Regions from separate parts of the Paenibacillus sp. FSL P2-0136 genome, predicted to be linked through region 3. Evidence: riboswitches for the same ligand, from Rfam matches in the RefSeq annotation. Region 3 holds a riboswitch; each other region holds the start of a gene.
The links. Region 3 has a riboswitch for cyclic di-AMP ahead of NYE26_RS31780 (C40 family peptidase). Riboswitches for the same ligand answer to the same signal wherever they lie in the genome.

Region 1: another riboswitch for cyclic di-AMP. It lies ahead of NYE26_RS01100 (hypothetical protein); the one in region 3 lies ahead of NYE26_RS31780 (C40 family peptidase).
Region 2: another riboswitch for cyclic di-AMP. It lies ahead of NYE26_RS15895 (APC family permease); the one in region 3 lies ahead of NYE26_RS31780 (C40 family peptidase).
Region 4: another riboswitch for cyclic di-AMP. It lies ahead of NYE26_RS20870 (hypothetical protein); the one in region 3 lies ahead of NYE26_RS31780 (C40 family peptidase).

The regions. Positions count from the first base shown of each region.
Region 1 is NZ_CP150244.1:260,170-265,008, reverse strand. It holds gene NYE26_RS01120 (SDR family NAD(P)-dependent oxidoreductase) at 1-44, opposite strand, end outside; gene ytxJ (bacillithiol system redox-active protein YtxJ) at 272-598, shown strand; gene NYE26_RS01110 (glutaredoxin family protein) at 595-837, shown strand; gene NYE26_RS01105 (hypothetical protein) at 945-2,276, shown strand; cyclic di-AMP (ydaO/yuaA leader) riboswitch at 2,516-2,685, shown strand; gene NYE26_RS01100 (hypothetical protein) at 2,820-3,275, shown strand; gene NYE26_RS01095 (hypothetical protein) at 3,794-3,991, opposite strand; gene NYE26_RS01090 (family 43 glycosylhydrolase) at 4,106-4,839, opposite strand, start outside.
Region 2 is NZ_CP150244.1:3,807,575-3,812,413, reverse strand. It holds gene NYE26_RS15905 (thioredoxin domain-containing protein) at 42-806, shown strand; gene NYE26_RS15900 (disulfide oxidoreductase) at 803-1,237, shown strand; cyclic di-AMP (ydaO/yuaA leader) riboswitch at 1,464-1,623, shown strand; gene NYE26_RS15895 (APC family permease) at 1,752-3,569, shown strand; gene NYE26_RS15890 (ABC transporter substrate-binding protein) at 3,744-4,769, shown strand.
Region 3 is NZ_CP150244.1:7,397,350-7,402,188, forward strand. It holds gene NYE26_RS31770 (GNAT family N-acetyltransferase) at 1-412, opposite strand, end outside; gene NYE26_RS31775 (C40 family peptidase) at 659-1,150, opposite strand; cyclic di-AMP (ydaO/yuaA leader) riboswitch at 1,155-1,297, opposite strand; gene NYE26_RS31780 (C40 family peptidase) at 1,686-2,114, opposite strand; cyclic di-AMP (ydaO/yuaA leader) riboswitch at 2,172-2,310, opposite strand; gene NYE26_RS31785 (hypothetical protein) at 2,522-3,355, opposite strand; gene NYE26_RS31790 (M1 family aminopeptidase) at 3,365-4,839, opposite strand, start outside.
Region 4 is NZ_CP150244.1:4,893,799-4,898,637, reverse strand. It holds gene NYE26_RS20880 (MMPL family transporter) at 1-818, opposite strand, end outside; gene NYE26_RS20875 (TetR/AcrR family transcriptional regulator) at 848-1,468, opposite strand; cyclic di-AMP (ydaO/yuaA leader) riboswitch at 2,038-2,220, shown strand; gene NYE26_RS20870 (hypothetical protein) at 2,613-3,110, shown strand; gene NYE26_RS20865 (SPFH domain-containing protein) at 3,129-4,559, shown strand; gene NYE26_RS20860 (alpha-galactosidase) at 4,694-4,839, opposite strand, start outside.

The DNA.
Region 1 (4,839 bases), 530 kb from region 3:
CCCAGTCCACGGTCAGCACCGGTAACACAGGCAACCCTTTTCATGAGCTCCCCCCTCCTATCTGCATAATTATGCTACGAGCCTAGGTCCATCCCTCTCACATTAGCATGGCTGCAGGCCGTTAACAACATCCTGCAAGGGAGGGCAGGCTAAGCAGAACTTTACTTTTGCTTTAATTTTGAACTATGCTACAATCATGATTAATAGTTGTTAACAACACAATTGTTGACAACAGGTTTCATTAACTCTTACCCAGGAAGGTGATCCTACGATGTCTATTCAACAAATCCACACTAAGGAAGAATTACAGCAATATATCGGGCAGCCTGGCAAAAAACTGCTCTTCAAGCACAGCACCACCTGCCCGATCAGCGCCAAGGCCAACGAGGAATTCCAGGCCTATACACAGCATTCAGATACTCCTGCAGCCGTGGTCCATGTGATCGAAGACCGTCCTGTCTCCAATCAGATTGCTGAGGATTTCGGGATCAAGCATGAATCCCCGCAGATTTTCCTACTGGAGGACAGCGAAGTCCGCTGGAACACCTCACACTGGAAGATTACCCAAAAAGCGATAAAGGAAGCAGTGGAACAATGAGCGCGAACGTAATTGTCTATTCAACCTCCGGCTGCGGCGAGTGCAATCAGGTCAAACAGCTGCTGGAGAGCAAGGGCATTCCCTTCGAGGTCCGGGATGTGATGACCAGCTCCGTCTATCAGGAGGAAGTGGAGAAGCTGGGCTTCATGGGCATTCCAGTCACCGTATCCGGGGACCGGGCGGTCAAGGGCTTCAATCTCCCTGAGCTTCAGGAGCTTATGGATGCTGCTGTTCTGTAATATACACAAAGGTGCTGTCCTCTCAACAGGAGCAGCGCCTTTTTTTTGCGATTCATCGATGGAATAATTGTATATTTATATATATCTGGACAAGGAGGATTGATCCTTTGAAGTGGCTACAGGATGAGCATGCCGCCAAATGGCGTGAAGAAGGACAGCGTTATGCGAGCGACGTTAATCAATTCGTACATAAAGGACTGACTGAAGGCTGGGACAAAGCGGGAAAAGAACCCGCAGAGGATACACGCGGGGGCCTCGCCGCCAAAATCTATAAGATGATTCGAGGAGCTAATGAGCACGGTGAGATTACTGAGCTGCGGGAGCAACTACCGGCGGCAACGTGGCCGCTCTCCGGGCACTTCCAGAAGGAGATGCAGGCAATTCGCGGTATTCATTTCATCAGTGATGATGCTCTGGTGTTCAGCACCGGCTCACCTTGGGAGAAGAATGTAGTTGTAGCAGTACATAAGGATGTTATTTCCGTATTCGACGAGTTTAGCCTGGTTGGGGCATCTCCTGACAATCAGTTCTATGCACTCGCCGGAATTCAAGGCATTACCATTATGCAATCCATGAACAGCACTCTACAAGGAAAAGTTGTAGCAGATCTCTCATGGCGTGAGCTGAATGGCACGATTCAAGCGCTGGACCCGGAGTTTACTGTTTTGAACATAGACAGCCTGGATCAGGAGTTACCCTTGGAGCAAGTCATTCCTTTTAACGGGGGCCAAGCATTATTGCTTGTTACGAGCCAGGGGATTTTTCTGGTCCAGCAATCGCAGGAGAAGCTATGGGAGGTGAAGCTGCTGCATCCTGATCTCGAAGAATATAAAGCAGATGAGATGGAGCATATCGAGATCGACATGCCGCATGGTGCCGTCTCTCCGGATGGAAGATGGATTGCCTATGGCAGCCAGGGCAGTGATCATCTTTTATATGACACAACTTCAGGGCAGGTTCACTTATTCAATCCGGAATCCAGTTACCCGCACTATACTATATTTACGAAGGACCAGCATAGCGTATGGTACAATGCCTGCCACTTCTATAATGGCGTTACCCTTGCTGTGTCCCTTGAAGATGCGGAAGCAGGAAAGCTCCCGTCCGATCAGGAATATCCGGTTGTTAACGAGGAAGCCCGGGTATATGCGGCGGCGGCACTGAAGGACGGTGTTGTCATTGGCGATGCCTATGGCTACTTGAGGCTCATTGATACAGGGGGGCGGGAGCTGTGGCGTTATTATGCCGGAAGCACCATTTCTGGATTAGCTGTCGATCCGGATGAGACCATGCTGGCCGTGGGGACTTATGGAGGGATGCTGCATTTCCTGGACCTTCATGCCGCTGAACGCAGCGACTATGAGATTACAACAGGAACCGTTCGTGAGATGAAGCGGATTATTGCCTGGAAGAATCAGAATGAGCCGCTTTGGTGGTGAGCTGATACATGGAGAATCCTTCTTCCCCACCGTCGTCTGCCAAAAATAAAAAACAGCGCTTGAGCGAGATAAATGGCAGATAATCTGCTACATATAGGTGTTTTGGCTTCCCTATGCACAGCCATTCAGCCATTTGCTGAAAATAAGGCGAATAGCACTCTTTTCCATTTTTACAAACCCCCTCTGAAGAGAGTATGATTCGTGTTGAAAGCAAATGAATGCATTCATGAAAATGAGCATATGCATGCACGCTGAATTTCCGTCATGTGGAAAACGGGGGAACCATCCGGCCGTCAGGCCGACTTGGGGTGAATCCGAAGGAGAATGCCACGCGCAGGTCTCCGGCAGGTAGGGCGACTCTCACCGTCCGAATCCGACAGCTAACCTCGTAAGCGCCAAGAGAGAGCCCTGATCCGCCACGCTTTTGTGCCAGGCGTCTTAAGCCTGTTACCCACAACCGCAGGCAGAGGTCCTCCTCTGCCTGCGGTTTTTTGCGCGCTGGAATGAACTGCACAGTATAGATTCAGGAAGGAAAGTGACCACATGCCTGACCCCTTATCGCCCAAACTAACCGCCGCTGCCGGATTCAACCACTACACCCAGCAATATAGCGGTCCCGTCTATGCGCTTAGCTGCCTGCTGCTAGAGCAAGGCGTCCGCGCCGAACAAGCTGCAACCGCCACCTTCGTGGCCCTCCATCCACTATGGCTGAAGGGCCGCCTCTCAGGGGACGCCGCTGCTGCGGCTGCCTACAGAGAGTGCATCCGCCAGTGTGCCATGCTCGCCCACGACACCAGCCGCTGTGCTTCTGCGCCGCTGAGCTGGGACGATCACGTTGCCAGTGTCTTGTGGTATGGCATCCAGCTCCCCCTGCCCGACATCAGCCAGATCCTGGAGTGCAGCATCCCCGAGCTCAAGGCCCGGCTCAGAGGAATACGCGAACAGATGGCAGCCGCCCATTCAGCCTTGCCTGCTGTGCACCGCCCTTCGGCGGGTTGAGACTGGGAATAACGCGGGATACGCGGGATATAGGAATGAGTGCGGCGGAATGAGTTGGATGTGGCCGAATTAGGGGACGGATGCGACAAAAGGAGATGGATAGCGGGCCATGCGGACTACCGATCCGCTATTTCGGCAAATGGGACCATTCCGAAGGCCATGCGGACTGAGAGGCGCTTAATTAACCCATTCCGCCTCATTTTGCGCTCCATACTGCCCTTTAAGGTCCTCTCAGTCCGCAACGGGGAGAAAATCGGTCTTTTTCACAAAATAAGGGCCGCTGAGTCCGCCTACAAAACAACATCCCCCCACAAAGTGGGGCTTTAGCATCGATGATGCCTCAGGTACTTTGCGGGGACCCCAAAACATATAAATTCTAACAAATAAAGCCGCAGCATCCGCCGCGACTTCGTCCTTGACTCTCAGCGCCAGCACTCATGCAGTACTTGGCCCATCTTACATAGCTCAATCATCCCATGCACTCATCCTGTCTCCACCAACCGTTCAGTACATAGAACTCAGCTCTTGCCCTTACCACCCTTGCCGCCCTTGGCAAACCGCCAAAAAGCCATACAGCAGCCGAGCAGGCCGGCTCCCAGCAGAAGGGTCTGTAACGCCCCCAGCCAAGTCGATTGATCCGACGGGATCAGGCTGCTGATAATAATCAGCAGGATCGAGGCCGCGACCAGCACGGGGGTTTGTCTACTTTTCTTCACAACACTTCACCACTCCTAAAGACTAATACTACTAAGGTACACCATCTCCGGCGTTTTCACCAGTTCACCACGGCTCCGGGCACACCCAGGCGGAAGAACGTATGGCGTCCTTGGCTAGTAATTCTTCACTCCATAGTAGTCAAAATCAGCGAAGGAGTCATGCTGGTGGGCATCAACGGAACCGATGAAATTGAACAAGCCTGTAAATCCGCCAATCTCCCCTGGCTCCCCGTTCACGCCTTCATCCGACAGATAGAGTACATCAATGTTTTCTACAAAAGCTTGCCAATCCCCGTTATCCCCGAAACGGTAAAGGATACTCGCGATGCCTGAATGATAGATAATCTTGAGCTCCGCTGTGTCTTCAGGGACTGGAATGTAATGGTGGACCAGCTCAATGCGTTGCCCCAGCTTGGCCTGAAGTACGTATAGAACGGTACCCTCTGATTCGGAGTGGGTCAAGTGAACGTACAGCCAATTATTCGAATCATAGTATAGCCCCAGACCGGCCGTTTCCGAGTAGTGATCGGGATGAAATTCCACCTTGGTTTGAACTTCATAATGAAGGGAAGTTGCGCGTGTGGCCATAATCGCCGGATGGATCTGCGAGAAAAAAGAATTCTCTCCATGAATGCGTAAGTAACCCGGACGTTCAACCGTATTCACCCATGCCGCTTGCTGGTCCCGGTACGGAGTCAGAAAATGAAGATCATATTTCTCCTGATTAAAATCATCAAATACGTCATGAGAGATTCCATCGGCCTCTAATTCAACACCTGTCATCCCCTCAACTTCCATTTTCGCCACATTCGATCCATCCTTCATTTCCAGCCAGCCATCCTCTGTCC
Region 2 (4,839 bases), 3.6 Mb from region 3:
TCTTTTATCACGATAGTCCTGAGGACGGAAAGGAACTCTCTTTGAGCAAAACAAAAAAGAACAATGTCACGGCTCCCCAGATGAGCAAGCAGGAGAAGCGCAGGGCAGAGCAGGAGCAGCAGAAGCAGAAAACGAGAATTCTGATCGTGAGTACGGTGGCCATCGTCATTATTATTTTTGTAGGCTTATTCATGCTTGCTTCCAAGGATTCTTCGCCTGCAGGCTCAGACAGCAAACCGGTTGCCTTCAATTACAGTGAGATGATGCGGCTGGGCAAGGAGGATGCTCCGGTAAAAATTGTGGAATTCGGCGATTTCAAATGTCCGGCTTGCGCCCAGTTCACCGGTGTGATCAAGCCGCAGATCGTTCAGGGCTATGTCGATCAGAATAAAGCAGCCTTCTATTTCGTGAATCTGGCCTTCATCGGCAAGGATTCCAGAACGGCCTCCCTGGCAGCGCTATCGGTCTATCATCAGAACCAGGAAGCGTTCTGGAAGTATTTCGATGCGATCTATGCCAATCAGGGGAATGAAGAGAAGGAATGGGCTACGCCTGACTTCCTGGTGAGTCTCGCCAAGCAGCTGGAGCTGCCGGTGGATTACGACCTGCTGCGCAAGGACATTGACGAGCGTACCTACGTAAGCGAGCTGGAGCGGGATATTCAGCTTGGCACCGATACGGGTGTAACGAATACGCCATCCTTGTACGTGAACGGCATCAAGGTGAAGGAGCCTTTCAATATGGAGGCGATTGACGCCCAGATTCAGGCAGCAACAGCAGCAGCGGGAGCAGGGACCGCCCAATGACCGTCTTCTCTGCCTTCTGCCGGCGTAACTGTCTCTACTTGGCCTGGTTCGTCTGTGTGGTGGCTGTAGCAGGAAGCCTGTATCTCAGTGAGGTCCTAAATTACGAGCCCTGTAAGCTGTGCTGGTTCCAGCGGATCTTCATGTATCCGCAGCTGTTCCTGCTGGGGATCGCCACCTACCGGGCGGACAAGCGGATCATTCCATACGTGCTTCCCCTTAGTCTGATCGGCGGCTGCATCTCTATTTATCATTATGCGGAGCAGAAAATTCCGGCGCTCAGCAAGGTGCTTCCCTGTACCATCGGCGTACCGTGCAACAAGGATTATCTGAACTGGTTCGGATTTATAACGATCCCTCTGCTTGCACTTATAGCCTTTGCCTTAATCTCGATTCTGCTCTGGACAGGACGCAAAGAGGAGCCTGCGGAGTAAGAAGCTGACGGGCAGAAGGAAGAGAAGAGAATACCTTTAATTTTAGTAAAAAATAATATGCAAAAACCCTGTAAAATCACGTGGTAAAGGGATAATGAAAGAGAATGAAAGATCAAGACATACCGGATGATGAATTTGGTTGTTTTGAGTGCTTTTCATTCTTTTTTCATTTGTTTCCACGCTTTACGGAAGACGTGTTGTAGCTTAATATTAGTCCTTGTGAGAAGTTGAATATGCGCTGAATTTTCCGGAAGGAAAAACGGGGGAACCACACTTTGGCTAAGGCCAAAAGGGGTGAATCGGAGCAGGCTACTTGACCTGTAACCGTAGGGCTACCACAGTCCGAATCCGCCAGCTAACCTCGTAAGCCACTAGTGGGATAATGACCATGCACACTAAGGCATGCGGATCATTTCCGTATGCTTATTTTGGTGCCTGCATTTATGAAATCCACTTATGAAAACAGCGCAGGGAAACCCGTTTCAACTTAACCAAGAGAGGAACTGTTACTACAATGGTAAGCAAGGTAAAACGACTATTGATCGGGCGTCCGATGAAGTCGAACGAACTCGATCATGAAAAGTTATCCAAGGTGAAAGCACTGGCTGTCCTGTCTTCTGATGCGCTCTCGTCTGTAGCCTACGGAACAGAACAAATTCTGATTGTACTGGTGGCCGCCGGGTTCACCGCTATCTGGTACTCCTTGCCAATTGCATTAGCCGTATTGGGCCTGCTGGCTATTCTGATTCTGTCCTACCGGCAGACGATCTTCGCTTATCCCCAAGGCGGGGGCGCGTATATTGTCGCCAAAAGCAATCTAGGGGTGCATACCGGCTTACTGGCCGGCGGCTCTCTTCTGGTGGATTACATTCTGACGGTGGCGGTAAGCGCCTCGGCGGGGACGGATGCAATCACTTCAGCTTTTCCAAGTCTGCATAATCATAGTGTTCTCATAGCGGTATCTGTTATCGTGCTCTTAACGATTGTTAACCTGCGGGGAGTGACCGAATCGGCCTCCTTCATCGCTATCCCGGTCTATCTGTTCGTGGTTTCCATCTTCGTGCTCATCATCTCGGGGGTCTTCAAATATATGACCGGCGGCGCCCATGCCCATGTTCCTGAGATTGGCTCGGCGGTATCGAACGTGAGTATGTTCCTGCTGCTGAAGGCCTTCAGCTCCGGCTGTTCGGCTCTGACCGGGGTAGAAGCGGTCTCCAATGCCATTCCTAACTTCAAAGCGCCCGCGGAGAAAAATGCAGCCAAAACGCTGATGCTCATGGGCCTCATTCTCGGGGTAATGTTCACAGGTATTACGCTGCTCGCTTACTGGTACGGTATCATGCCTGATGAGAAGGCCACCGTGGTCTCACAGATTACCGAATCTACCTTCGGCCGCGGCGGACTGTACTTCTTCATTCAGGGGATTACGGCGGTTATCCTGTTCCTGGCAGCCAATACGGCGTACTCGGCCTTCCCGCTGCTGGCGTTCATGTTCGCCAAAGATAAATATCTGCCCCATGCCTTCATGGTGCGCGGCGACCGGCTGGGCTTCTCCAACGGTATTATTTTCCTCGGTGTCATGTCGGCTGTGCTGGTGGCGGCGTTTCACGGGAATACGGAAGGACTCATTCCATTATATGCAGTAGGGGTATTCATTCCGTTCACGCTGTCGCAGCTGGGCATGATGGTCCAATGGTACAGAACGAAGCCGAAAGGCTGGCAGAGCAAGTTCGCCGTCAATACGGTGGGGATGCTCACTACATTAACGATCACCCTGATTTTCATAATCACTAAATTCTCCAGCGTGTGGATGGCCTTCATCTTCCTACCGGCTGTTATCATCGTGTTCCACCGGATTCACCGCCATTATATGAATATTGCCGATCAGCTGCGGATCTGTCCGGCTACCGATAAGCCTTGTATCAAAGGAAGCACCGTAGTCGTTCCGGTCGCCGGTGTGACTCGCGCTGTACTACATTCGATCAGCTATGCGAAGTCATTGACAGATAATGTGGTCGCTGTATATGTAGGCTTCGATGAAGAAGAGATTCACAAGATGGAGCAGAAGTGGGAGGAGTGGAACCCCGGCGTACGCCTGATCGTCCTGCGCTCCCGCTACCGCAGCATTATCCGCCCGCTGGTGAAGTTCATCGATACAGTAGAGTGGAAGACCTCTTCAACGGATCATATTACCGTCCTGATTCCGCAATTCGTGACCAAGCACTGGTGGCAGGCGGTGCTGCATAATCAGACCAGCTTGTTCATCCGCTCTTATCTGATGAATCAGAAGGACATTGTCATCGCCACGGTTCCTTTCCATCTGCATAAATAATATAGAAGATTATAGGAAGACGGCTGTTTCTGCTTAATGCGGAGGCGGCCGTTTTTACGTTATTATAAGTTATTGGTTGACATAGAGAATGAGAATCAATATCATCAGTATAGACAAGATGAAGGTAACAGAGCTTTTGCCAATCATGAGGGTAACATACAGGAGGGGTATTCAATGTTTTCGTTCAACCTGCAAGGATCAAGAAGCGGGAAGCTGGCGGTGGCCGGACTTATGACTACAACACTGCTGCTGTCCGCTTGCGGAAATAATAATAGCAACGCAGGCAGTAACGGTGGAGCAGGCACCGCACCTGCGGCAACCGCAGAAGCGACTGCGGTACCTGCAGCAACTGCTGCACCCGCTGTGGAGAAGACCGTAACGGATGCAATGGGACATAAGGTGACCGTTCCCGCTAATCCGCAGCGTGTAATTGCTTCTTATCTGGAGGATTATCTGGTAGCACTCGGTGTGACTCCGGTTGCCCAGTGGTCTACGAAGAACGGTACTCAGGCTTACCTCGCTGCTGAGCTTAAGGACGTTCCGCCGATCAGCTATGACCTGCCGCTTGAAGCCGTCACCAGCTTCACGCCGGATTTTCACATCGTCCAGTCGGAGGGCTCGGTTCAGAACGGTCTTTATGACCAGCTGAATAAGATTGCACCAACCTATGTACTCGGTGATGAGGTCAGCAGTGACTGGCGTGCAGCCTTGCTCAAGATCGGAGAGCTGCTCAATAAGACACCGGAAGCGGAGAAGGCTATTGCAGACTATGACCAGAAAGCGGCTTCAGCCAAAGCGGCTGTATCTGCGGCAATCGGCGATGATTCAGTAGCGGTTCTGTGGCTGGTGTCCAAGAATTTCTTCATTGTAGATGAGACCCGCAGCAGCGGTGCAGTATTGTATGGCGATCTTGGAGTGAAGCTCCCGAATCTTGTGACCGATATTCCTGCGGAGTCCAGAGCACCGTGGAACCCGATTTCACTGGAGAAATTATCTGAGCTAACTGCAGAGCATATCATTCTGGTGAACAGTGACAAGGCAAGCGGAGCTGAGATTACAGAAGGTGCAGTCTGGAAGGGAATTCCGGCCGTTAAGGCAGGGAATGTTCATGAATTCGGCAAAGATACCAGCTGGCTGTATAGCGGCCCTATAGCCAATTCCAAGACCATCGATGATATTCTGAGCAGTTTTGTGAAATAGGTCTTTACCGGCCGGAGAATTGTGCAGGCTTTTATATCCTCAGGATATAGAAGCCTGCCTCTTTTTTAAG
Region 3 (4,839 bases):
TGAACCCGCATTTCTGGTAGGCGCGGATGGCGCGCTGGTTCCAGGTCAGCACCTCCAGGTCGATCTCACATTCCGGGTAACGCGACCGTGCTGCCTGCACAATAGCCTTCATGAACAGATGTCCCATTCCATGGCCGCACAGCTCGGGCCGCATTCCGACACCAAGCCGGACTACCCCCTCCATCGGAAAGAGCTGGGCGAAGCCGCACAGATCCCCCTCTCCATTCACAACCGATACATATTGCTCACTTCGCAGCTGCGGGTCTCCGAACTCCACGCCCAGCGCCTGCATCTGCTCCCAGGACACCCAGCCGTAAATATTATACGGCGGCTTGTAGCTCCACTCACAGATCTCAGCGGCATGCTGCGGCTCCATAGGCACCACGTAAAAGGTTAGCGGGGAGCTAATCATTGGGGGAGGCCTCCTTCCAAGGGACATAGATTCATTTCTTCTATTAATTATATACAAAAACAGCCAGTTTCGACGCAATTTCCTTACGGAAATGCAGAAACTTGACAAACGGCAAAATATATTTTCCGAAAGCGCAGAATCAGTGTTTTACAAATATAGAGAGGGGTAAGTAATTTTATAGACAAAAAAAGCCCTTCCCCAAGATTTCGGCAAAAATCTCGGAAAAGAGCGTTAGGTTACAAAGGATTATTGTACATCATCGTTGTCTTGGGAATCCGAAGCTACAGTCTTGTAGGCATCTGTACTCATGATTCGCTTGGCGCCAACGTAGCGGTTGACGTAATAGCTGTCACTCAGCGAACTGATGGTTACACCACGTGAGGAAGAGGCATGGGCGAATTCGCCGTCACCAACATAAATACCAACATGGGATATGCCCTTACCGCTTGTATTGAAGAATACAAGATCGCCCGGTCTCATCTCGTCACGGGACACGGCAGAGCCCATCTGATACTGGGAGCCGGATTGATGGGGCAGGTTAATGCCGATCTTATCAAAAACATACATTGTAAATCCGGAGCAATCAAACCCGTTAGTTGATGTACCGCCGGACACGTATTTGGTTCCGATGGCTTTGTCGATCACTTTATCCATTTTGGAATCCGCGAAAGCGCTTCCTGCTCCGATGGTGAAGATAATGGACAAGCTTAGTACTGCGGCTGCTAGCTTCTTCTTCAAAAGTAAATACCCCTTCCAATGCCTACGAGGTTAGCTTAAGGGTTCGGTTGAAGGTCCCCTATGACCCCTCTTAGAATAGGAGGTCAATTCACCCAAAGTGGTTCCCCCGTTTCCCTAATTCATTAGGGAACTCGGCACGACTGTTGATTAGGATTAGCGGTTCATTCAATACATGACAAAACCTTTGTTAAAATCGATTCAATAATTACAAAAATGTTACTAAAAACTCACTGCGATAATTGTAACAAAGACTAAGGCGCTTGGCAATCACTTATAACATATTAATGCATCTTTTTTGCTGTTTTTTAGAGTTATAGCCCTTTCCAAAGACTCATATCTATGCGCAGGGGTTAATTTATATGATTATTTCTTTGTTTTTGCAAGAAAATGCTGTTTCAAGGCTGCGAATTCAGTGTAAAAGGTAGAATAAGGAAAAGGAAAAACCCGGAAATGATTACGGCAATAATCATCCCGGGCTCGTATAAGTTACATTTAGTTGTTAGAGGCTGAAATATTCGGGGTATGCTTCAAGGGTTCAATCGTAAGCGACAGCTTGGTAGGCTGTTGTGCTCATTACTCGTTTGGCGCCAACGTAGCGGTTGGCCCAGTAGGACTGGCTCATCGAACTGATGGTTACACCACGTGAACTTGAGGACTGTGCGAACTTCCCGTTTCCAACATAAATACCGACATGGGACACTCCGTTACCCAGGGTGTTGAAGAACACGAGATCACCGGAACGCAGATTGCTCTTGGATACACTTGTTCCAACTTTGAACTGTGCTTTGGAGGTACGGGGCAAGGTAAGCCCGACATTCTTGAACACATACTTGGTAAATCCGGAACAGTCGAAGCCGCTGGTGGTTGTGCCCCCGGTTTTATACGACGTTCCAATGGTTTTTGAAATCACAGTATCCATCTTAGAATCTGCGAAGGCACTGCCCGCTCCGAGTGTGAATACCATCACAAGACCCAGCGCTGCTGCGGTGCATTTTTTCTTGAAATTCTGACTAATCAAAAGATGTACTCCTTCCAGGGCCTGCGAGGTTAGCTTAAGGATTCGGTAGAAGGTTCCCCTATGACCCCTCTAAAGCGAGATCAATTCACCCAAAATATGGTTCCCCCACTTCCCGGTGCAGGGAATTCGGCGTTTTATGCACCAGAACAGTGACTTATCGGTATTGCTTAAATTGCAAGAGTTACGGAATATTTTGCTTGAAAGATTACAACTTTGTTACTACTGGTACAGCCATCATTGTATCAGAGGATTTCCCCTTTTGCAAATGCTTTTGTCCTCCGTTCAAGCAAAAAAGAGTCCTGCTCCCTGATAAGGGGCTGTGACTCTCTTTAGTATGCCGCTTCAGCAGCTTATTATTGTGGAAATGATTTACTGGACCAAAGGTGGTACTGGGCAGCGATTCCCCACATATCGAACAGCGTGGAGGGCAGCGGAGCTGCCTGGCGGAGCATAAGGGCCGGCAATCCGGGATAGAACAGAGCAGAGGCGCTGCAGAGCAGAATTACGGCCAGGCTTCCCGCCCCCAGAACGATGGATATACCGATCGAAGGCAGCAGCATCTTCAGGCAGATCAGCAGTGAGGAGAACATGCCGGTACCGGCGGTATAGCCGAATTGCATATAGAGCAGAAGCTTGCGGACAAGGAAGAGATAGAGCAGCCAGCCCAGCACATAAGGCACCAGCTTCAGCAGAAGCTGGACATCGAGAACACCGCTGAGCAGATGACGGTACATACGCGGAAGCAGCCAAGAGAGCGGCAGGAGGGTTAGCGCCCATTCGATGAGGCTGAACACCAGCACCGGCAGCCCATATTTTCTCATTCCGGGAAAAAAGAACAGTCCCCGCGCTCCGTCGCGCTCCTGGTGAAGCTCGTGCAGCAGCCCTGCACGGATAAAGGGAGTCACCAGCAGCCTTAGCACTGTCAGCGCAAGCAGCAGCCACAGCCAGTGCTGGACGGCGGGGTCGGTGCGCAGCGCGGTCTGCCCCTCGATATAATACAGCAGCCTGCCTATTCCGCTGCCGCCGGCATTCGCATCCGGGTAGCGGAGCAGGACGGGGACAACCGCGCTTTTAATGAATTTGTACAGGAAATATCCCCAGAACAGCCGGTAGATAAATAGCAGAATCAATATATAGAATTGCTCTTTCATGCTGATCCAACCGCGGGCAATTGAACTTTTCACCATTCCTTCACCTCACCAGACAAGAGTTCCGAGCAGGGTTTCAAGCAGAGTTGATGCACTAAGCGTCCAGCGGGAGAGTGTACGCGGCTCAAGCTCCGCCATTCTGAAATTATTAAGATGCCTGCTCTCCAGCAGAATGGAATGCCCCGGATCGATCTCTGCGGAGACCAGCGGCGCTTTATACGCTAACTCAAAGGAAGTAGCCTTACCCTCGCCATTCCAGTATTGCTGCACCGTGTACCCGTCTGCGAAGGTGAATTTCACGGGAACATCGGGGTACAGGCTGCCCTTGTTGCTTACATCAACCACAGCGCTATAGCGGCTCCCCCCGCCGTCACTGTTGTCCCGTCTGACGGTGAGCCTGATATCGTCGACTGCGAAGTCGGGTGCCCCCCCGCTATAGACATACCGCTCAAAATACGTCTGCCAGGATTGCTTGGTCACTTTCTCCACAACCTTCTGGAAGTCGGCGGTGGACGGATGCTGGAAGCGGTATTTGCGGGCATAGGCGGCGAGGATGGCATCCATATTCTTGGTCCCGGCGATGCGTTCGATATCCTTCAGCACCAGCTTGCCCCGGATGTATACATTGCGAGTGTAGGCGTCATCACCGGTGTATTTCCAGGTCTCCAGCTTAAGCGGCTGTGAAGAGGAGACCAGGCTGGACTGCAGAGGGAGGCTTGAGACCACACCGTATTCCTGTTCCATCAGCCGGTCTTCGGCATAAGAGGTGAAGCTCTCATCCAGCCAGGCTTCTTCGAATTCATTGCTGGCCACCAGGCCGTAGAAATATTGGTGCCCGATCTCGTGGATGATCGTGCGTTCCAGGGAGGTGCCCGGTGAAGTGTCCGTGGCGCCGAAGGCGGTAATCAGGGTCGGATACTCCATTCCTCCGGCCCCGTTGCCGGACTCCGGCGGGACAACAATCGATAAGGTGGAGTAGGGATAAGGGCCGTACCACTTGCTGAATGCCATCAGTGCAGCCTCAGCCGCCTGGAAGTAACGCTCCTGGAGATGCTTATGCAGCGGGTCCAGATAGAGCTTAATCTTCACCCCGGGCACCTGCGGCGCGGAGAAGGCCTTCTCGGAAACCACGAAATCAGGCGATGCCGCCCAGGCGAAGTCGTGGACGTCATCTGCATAGAACTGATAGATCTTGCGCCCCTTCACCACCTTGGCGTCTCTCACCGGAAACCCGGTTGCGGCGACCTTATACTCGGGCGGGACAGAAATCGATACATTGTAAATTCCAAAATCACTGTAGAACTCGGAGTTGCCGTGGTATTGATGCAGGTTCCAGCCTTCTTCCTTGAGTCCTCTTCTGCCGGCAGGCTCATAGACGCTAAGCTTCGGAAACCACTGGCCGGCCATCACGAAGTCGTCAGCGGTTCCCATCCGGGCGAAAATTTTCGGCAGCTTGACCTCGAATTTAAGCCTTACCGTAACGCTCTCGCCGCCGTTCACCGGCTGTGGCAGATGGACCTTGA
Region 4 (4,839 bases), 2.5 Mb from region 3:
AGCGAGTCGCTTGGAATCGCGGTTATGCCTGAACCGGACTGTTCAACTTTGGTCACGGCATCGATGATGTTGTCCGGCACCTCCGATGGCAGAGATGTCTGCTGAACCGTGAACTGGAACTGGAACAGGGCAATGCTGCCGTTAGCCGACAGCATCACGCCGGGAACCGGAGCGCCTTGGGCAATCAGCGGACCGAACGGTGCTGCCTGAGCAGCAGCGGCTTGACCAGCGGCAGCGGAAGGATCGGTAGCGGCTTGACCAGCAGCGGCGGAAGGATCGGCAGCAGCTTGACCCGCGGCAGCGGAAGGATCAGCAGCGGCTTGACCAGCGGCAGCGGAAGGATCAGCAGCGGCTTGGCCAGCAGCGGTGGAAGGATCGGCAGCGGCTTGACCAGTGGCAGCGGAAGGATCAGTAGCGGCTTGACCGGCCGCAGCGGAAGGATCAGTAGCGGCTTGACCGGCAGCGGCGGCCGCTGCTTGTGCTGCCAGTTCGGCAGGGTTGATGACATATTCCATGTTGTATACATCATTAATAGCTTTTAGAAGCAGCGCTGTACGCTCAGGCGTATCAAGACGCTCCCCGTCCGGTACAGTGAAGGCGATACTAGCCTGGCCTCCGGCCGCAGCGGGCAGCTCTTTTGTCAGCTTATCCAGCACCTTTTGCGACTCTGTGCCTTCAATTTTCATCTCGGAGCTGGATTGAATGCCATTGACTCCAATCAGGGTGCCTACAACTCCGAGTACAATGATCCAGACTGCAATGAAGGCCCAGGGCTTGGCATAAGCCGATTTACCTAAGCGGTATAGAAAGGTAGACATGTAGTGGTTTCTCCTCTTTATCTGTGAATTTAGAAGCCGTTACGTAAGTAAGCAAACATGGAATTCAGGTATTGTTGAAACGGCATAGCCCCGGAGTCCCCGCTCTGCTGCTCACCCGGCAGCATGACGTTCAGCCGTCCGTCCAGGATAGGCACGAAAGCCCCATAGACGGCACCTACCAGCAGGTGGGTATATCCATCGGCATACCGTCCACGGGTGAACTGCTCCAGTGTCTCCTGGGCGGTGATCTGCAAATGCCGGAAGACATTGAGAATGTAAGGCTCCAGGGACGGATATTGATTCGCCAGGGAGACGAACTGCCGCAGCTTATGCAGGAACTCCGAGGTGAATTGCAGCTTCAGCAGATTGTACAGGGCATCGAGCGGTGTAGCATCCGACGGCAGAGCAGCCAGCGGGTTATTCTCTTTCTCTTGGACAGCAATAATGCCAATGAAATAGGCGGCGACTGCCTCCTCCTTACAGGAGAAGTAATTCGCAAAAGTCCGCCGGGAATATCCAGCCTTCTGAACAACATCATCCACAATGAAGCCATCCATCCCATGCTCAAGCGCAAGCTCGAAGGCCGCTACGGCTAAGGCATAGGCGGTGGCTTCTTTTTTTTTGTCCCGCAGATTCAGTTTGGAATTCAAAAGTAAATGTTCCTCCTTTCCCTGATATCTATAAGTTCTAGAGAATCTATAGGTTCTATTATTGCTCAAAGGGAAAGATTGCACAATGAGCATCGAGTGACGAAAATGTGAATATTTTAAATTTGGAGTAATGGGCTGAGAAAAAAAGGTGCGGGGTTAGGAGATTAAGTTAGGAGGGCGTGGGGAAGGGAGTGGGAAGTAAGTGAGTAGATGAGGAGCGAGAGCTGGAGTGGGAGTAAGTGAAGGAGAGTAAGTGAGTAGGTAAGTGAGAGTTAGTGTGGGAGTAAGTGAAGGAGAGTAAGTGAGTAGGTAAGGAGAGTAGGGGAATAAGTGAGTATGAGAGTGGGAGGAGATTAGGTGAGCAAAGGAGCAGCGCGTGGGAGGAAGAGTAACATGGGTGTAAACAGACGATAGCGCGAGCAAATCCCCGGGCGGATAAGAGCAGAGCTGAAGAATGCGCCTTCATTCCAGAAGGTACAGCATTATTGACTTCTTTTGTCATCCGTGAGGTTTTACATTAAATGGCTGCAGGCGTAAGATTCAATCAACAACCGAATGAAATGACACTGTTCTTGAAATGGCTGAATTCCGTAACGGGAACGGGGGAACCAACTGGTGCAGGTGGCTTAAGGATAGGCTGCTGAGTACCCGGGGTGAATCCTTGCCAGTGTGCTACTATGGCTCTGGTGAGGTAGGGCAATCTCGCTGCCCGAATCCGTCAGCTAACCCCGTAAGCCTCGAAGAGAGAGGATGAGCGCCATGATCGAGTAACCGACCACGGAGAGCCCTGCTGCTGCTGTGGTCTTTTTGCTGTGTAGGGAAGGGGATTAATCCCACTGAATGCCCTGAAAATGGGCTGGATGCAGAAATGAAGAGCACAAGTGCCCTTGAATCCAATTGCGCCTCTGCCATACACAACCAAGCAGCCTAAAGTGGAAATTAGGGGCAATAGTGACAGGTGGAAGCACAATTTAATCTTATAACAACACTGATTAGTCATTTATATGCCGCAATAGTCTTTTTATGTACCACAATAGTCAGTTTCCGCATCTCCACTACAGTCAGTTTTCTTATAGCCATATTACATTGAAAGGAGGGGGTTCCCATCGCTACTGTATTTATCGTCTGCTTCTGGGTTGGCCTCGTGCTTATCCTAAGCGGCAGCATTCATGGGCACGGTCTGGTAGGCCACCTGCATGTAGGGGGAGGAGATGGCGGGGGGCCAGGCTTTCTCCCGATTCTTCCGCTGATGGTGTTTGTCACCGTCTGGGGCGGCACGGGGTATATGCTTGTCAAGTACAGCGGGATGCAGCTGCTCGCCGTGGTACTGGTCTGTACCTTGATCGCCCTGCTGCCGGGCATCCTGCTCTACACGGTACTGGCCCGGGTGATGACCCGTTATGACAGCAGTATGAGTGAACTCGATTATGATCCGGCAGGCCAGCTCGGCTATATCAGCATCGCCGCAGCGGATGGGGCCGTAGGAGAGATGAAGTATGTGCTGCACGGGACCATGCGTTCCATCGGCGTGCGTGCCGAATCCGGTCAGTCGCTATTGCGGGGCGATCGGGTGATTATTGTGAAGACGGATAAGGGGATCGCAACGGTCACTTTGTTCGAGAGGGAAATGGAACAAAACTAACGGGGAGTGTCGGAGCAAATGTTAATTTTATATGTAACCGGAGCTATTGTTGTTGTGATTCTGCTGGCGTTAACCAGTATTGTGACCGCGTATAAAAAGGTTCCGCCTAATCAGGCCATGATCGTATACGGTCTCGGCGGCAAAAGAGTGGTTCAGGGCGGCGGGACATTCGTCATCCCCGGCTTCCAGAACAATAAAACCATCTCCATGATGCTGATGAGCTTCGATGTGATCCCGGCGCAGGCCATGTTTTCCCGCCAGGGCATCAAGCTGAACCTGGAGGCGGTCGCCCAGATTAAGATCAAAAGCGATCCAACCGCTATTCTCACAGCCAGCGAGCAGTTCATTGACCGGCCGGAAGAGGACCGTGAGACGATTATTCTGCATTCGGTGGAGGGTCATCTGCGCGGCCTGATCGGGCAGCTCAGTGTAGAATCTATACTCAAGACCCCAGACGAAATCAACAGCAAGATGCGGGAGACCTGCTCGGAGGACCTAGACAAGATGGGGCTGGAGGTGGTCAGCTTCACCATCAAGAAAATTACCGACGACAAAGGGTACATCGACAATATGGGGGTGCCTGAGATTGAGCGGATTCGCCGTGATGCCAGCATCGCCAAGGCTGAAGCCGAACGCGATATTCAGATCAAGCAGGCCGAGGCGGAGAAGGAATCCTCCATTGCCAAAGCCAATGCGCATCAGGCGACGATTGAAGCAGGAACCGCTGCCCGTGCGAAGGAATCGCTGTTCGAGAAGGAGCTGAACATTAAGCAGGCGGACTTCAAGCTGGAGACCGAGGTGAAGAAGGCACAGGCGGATCTGGCGTACGAATTGCAGCAGAATAAGATCAAGCAGTCGCTGGTTACCGAACAGGTGAAAATCACTCAAATGGAGGCCGAAGCCAACCGCACAGTCCGGGAGATCGAGGTCGAGCTGAGACAGCGGGAGCTGGAAGCGACGGTAATCAAGCCGGCCCAGGCAGAGAATCAAGCAACGATCATGAGAGCGGAAGCCGCCAAGCAGCGGCAGATTCTGGAGGCGGAAGCCGAAGCCGCTACGACGACCAAGCGCGGACTGGCAACAGCGGAGGCGGAATTGGCAAAAGGGAAGGCGAATGCGGAGATCGTCCAGCTCGCCGGAGCGGCGGAAGCGGGAGCGCTGCAGAAGAAGGCTGAGGCGTACAAACAGTTCACTCAAGCCGCCCTGACCGTGGAATTCCTGAAAATCCTGCCCGAGCTGGCTGAGAAAATCGCCTCCCCGCTGGCCAAGGTAGATAAGATCACCGTCATCTCCCAGGATGGGGCGTCCGCAGGCGTGAACAAAATTACCGGCGATATCGCCAAAATCATGGCGCAGGTGCCTGAACTGACCAAGACGCTGACCGGCATGAATGTCACAGAGGCGCTTAGCGGGTTACTTGGTCGGGAGCCTGAACATGGACAGGAGTAGAAGAGGAGTAGAGGCAGGTAGTAAGTAGTTAATGAACCGGCAGCAAGCCGCCTTCCTGACTGCATCTCTCCACAAAAAACAGGCGTCAATCTCCAAAAGGAGGCTGACGCCTGTGGTATGTCTGAAGCTGTAGATCAGCGCTGCACCGCTCTCAGGCGGTAAGTGCAGCTTGCATAATCTCCGCGCAGGTCGGAGACTACCAGGCCCATACGCATCAGGCGGTCGCCGCCGAGCGGTGTGCCGCCGAAGGCCGTCTGGAACGGAGCGGAGCTGACGCCAT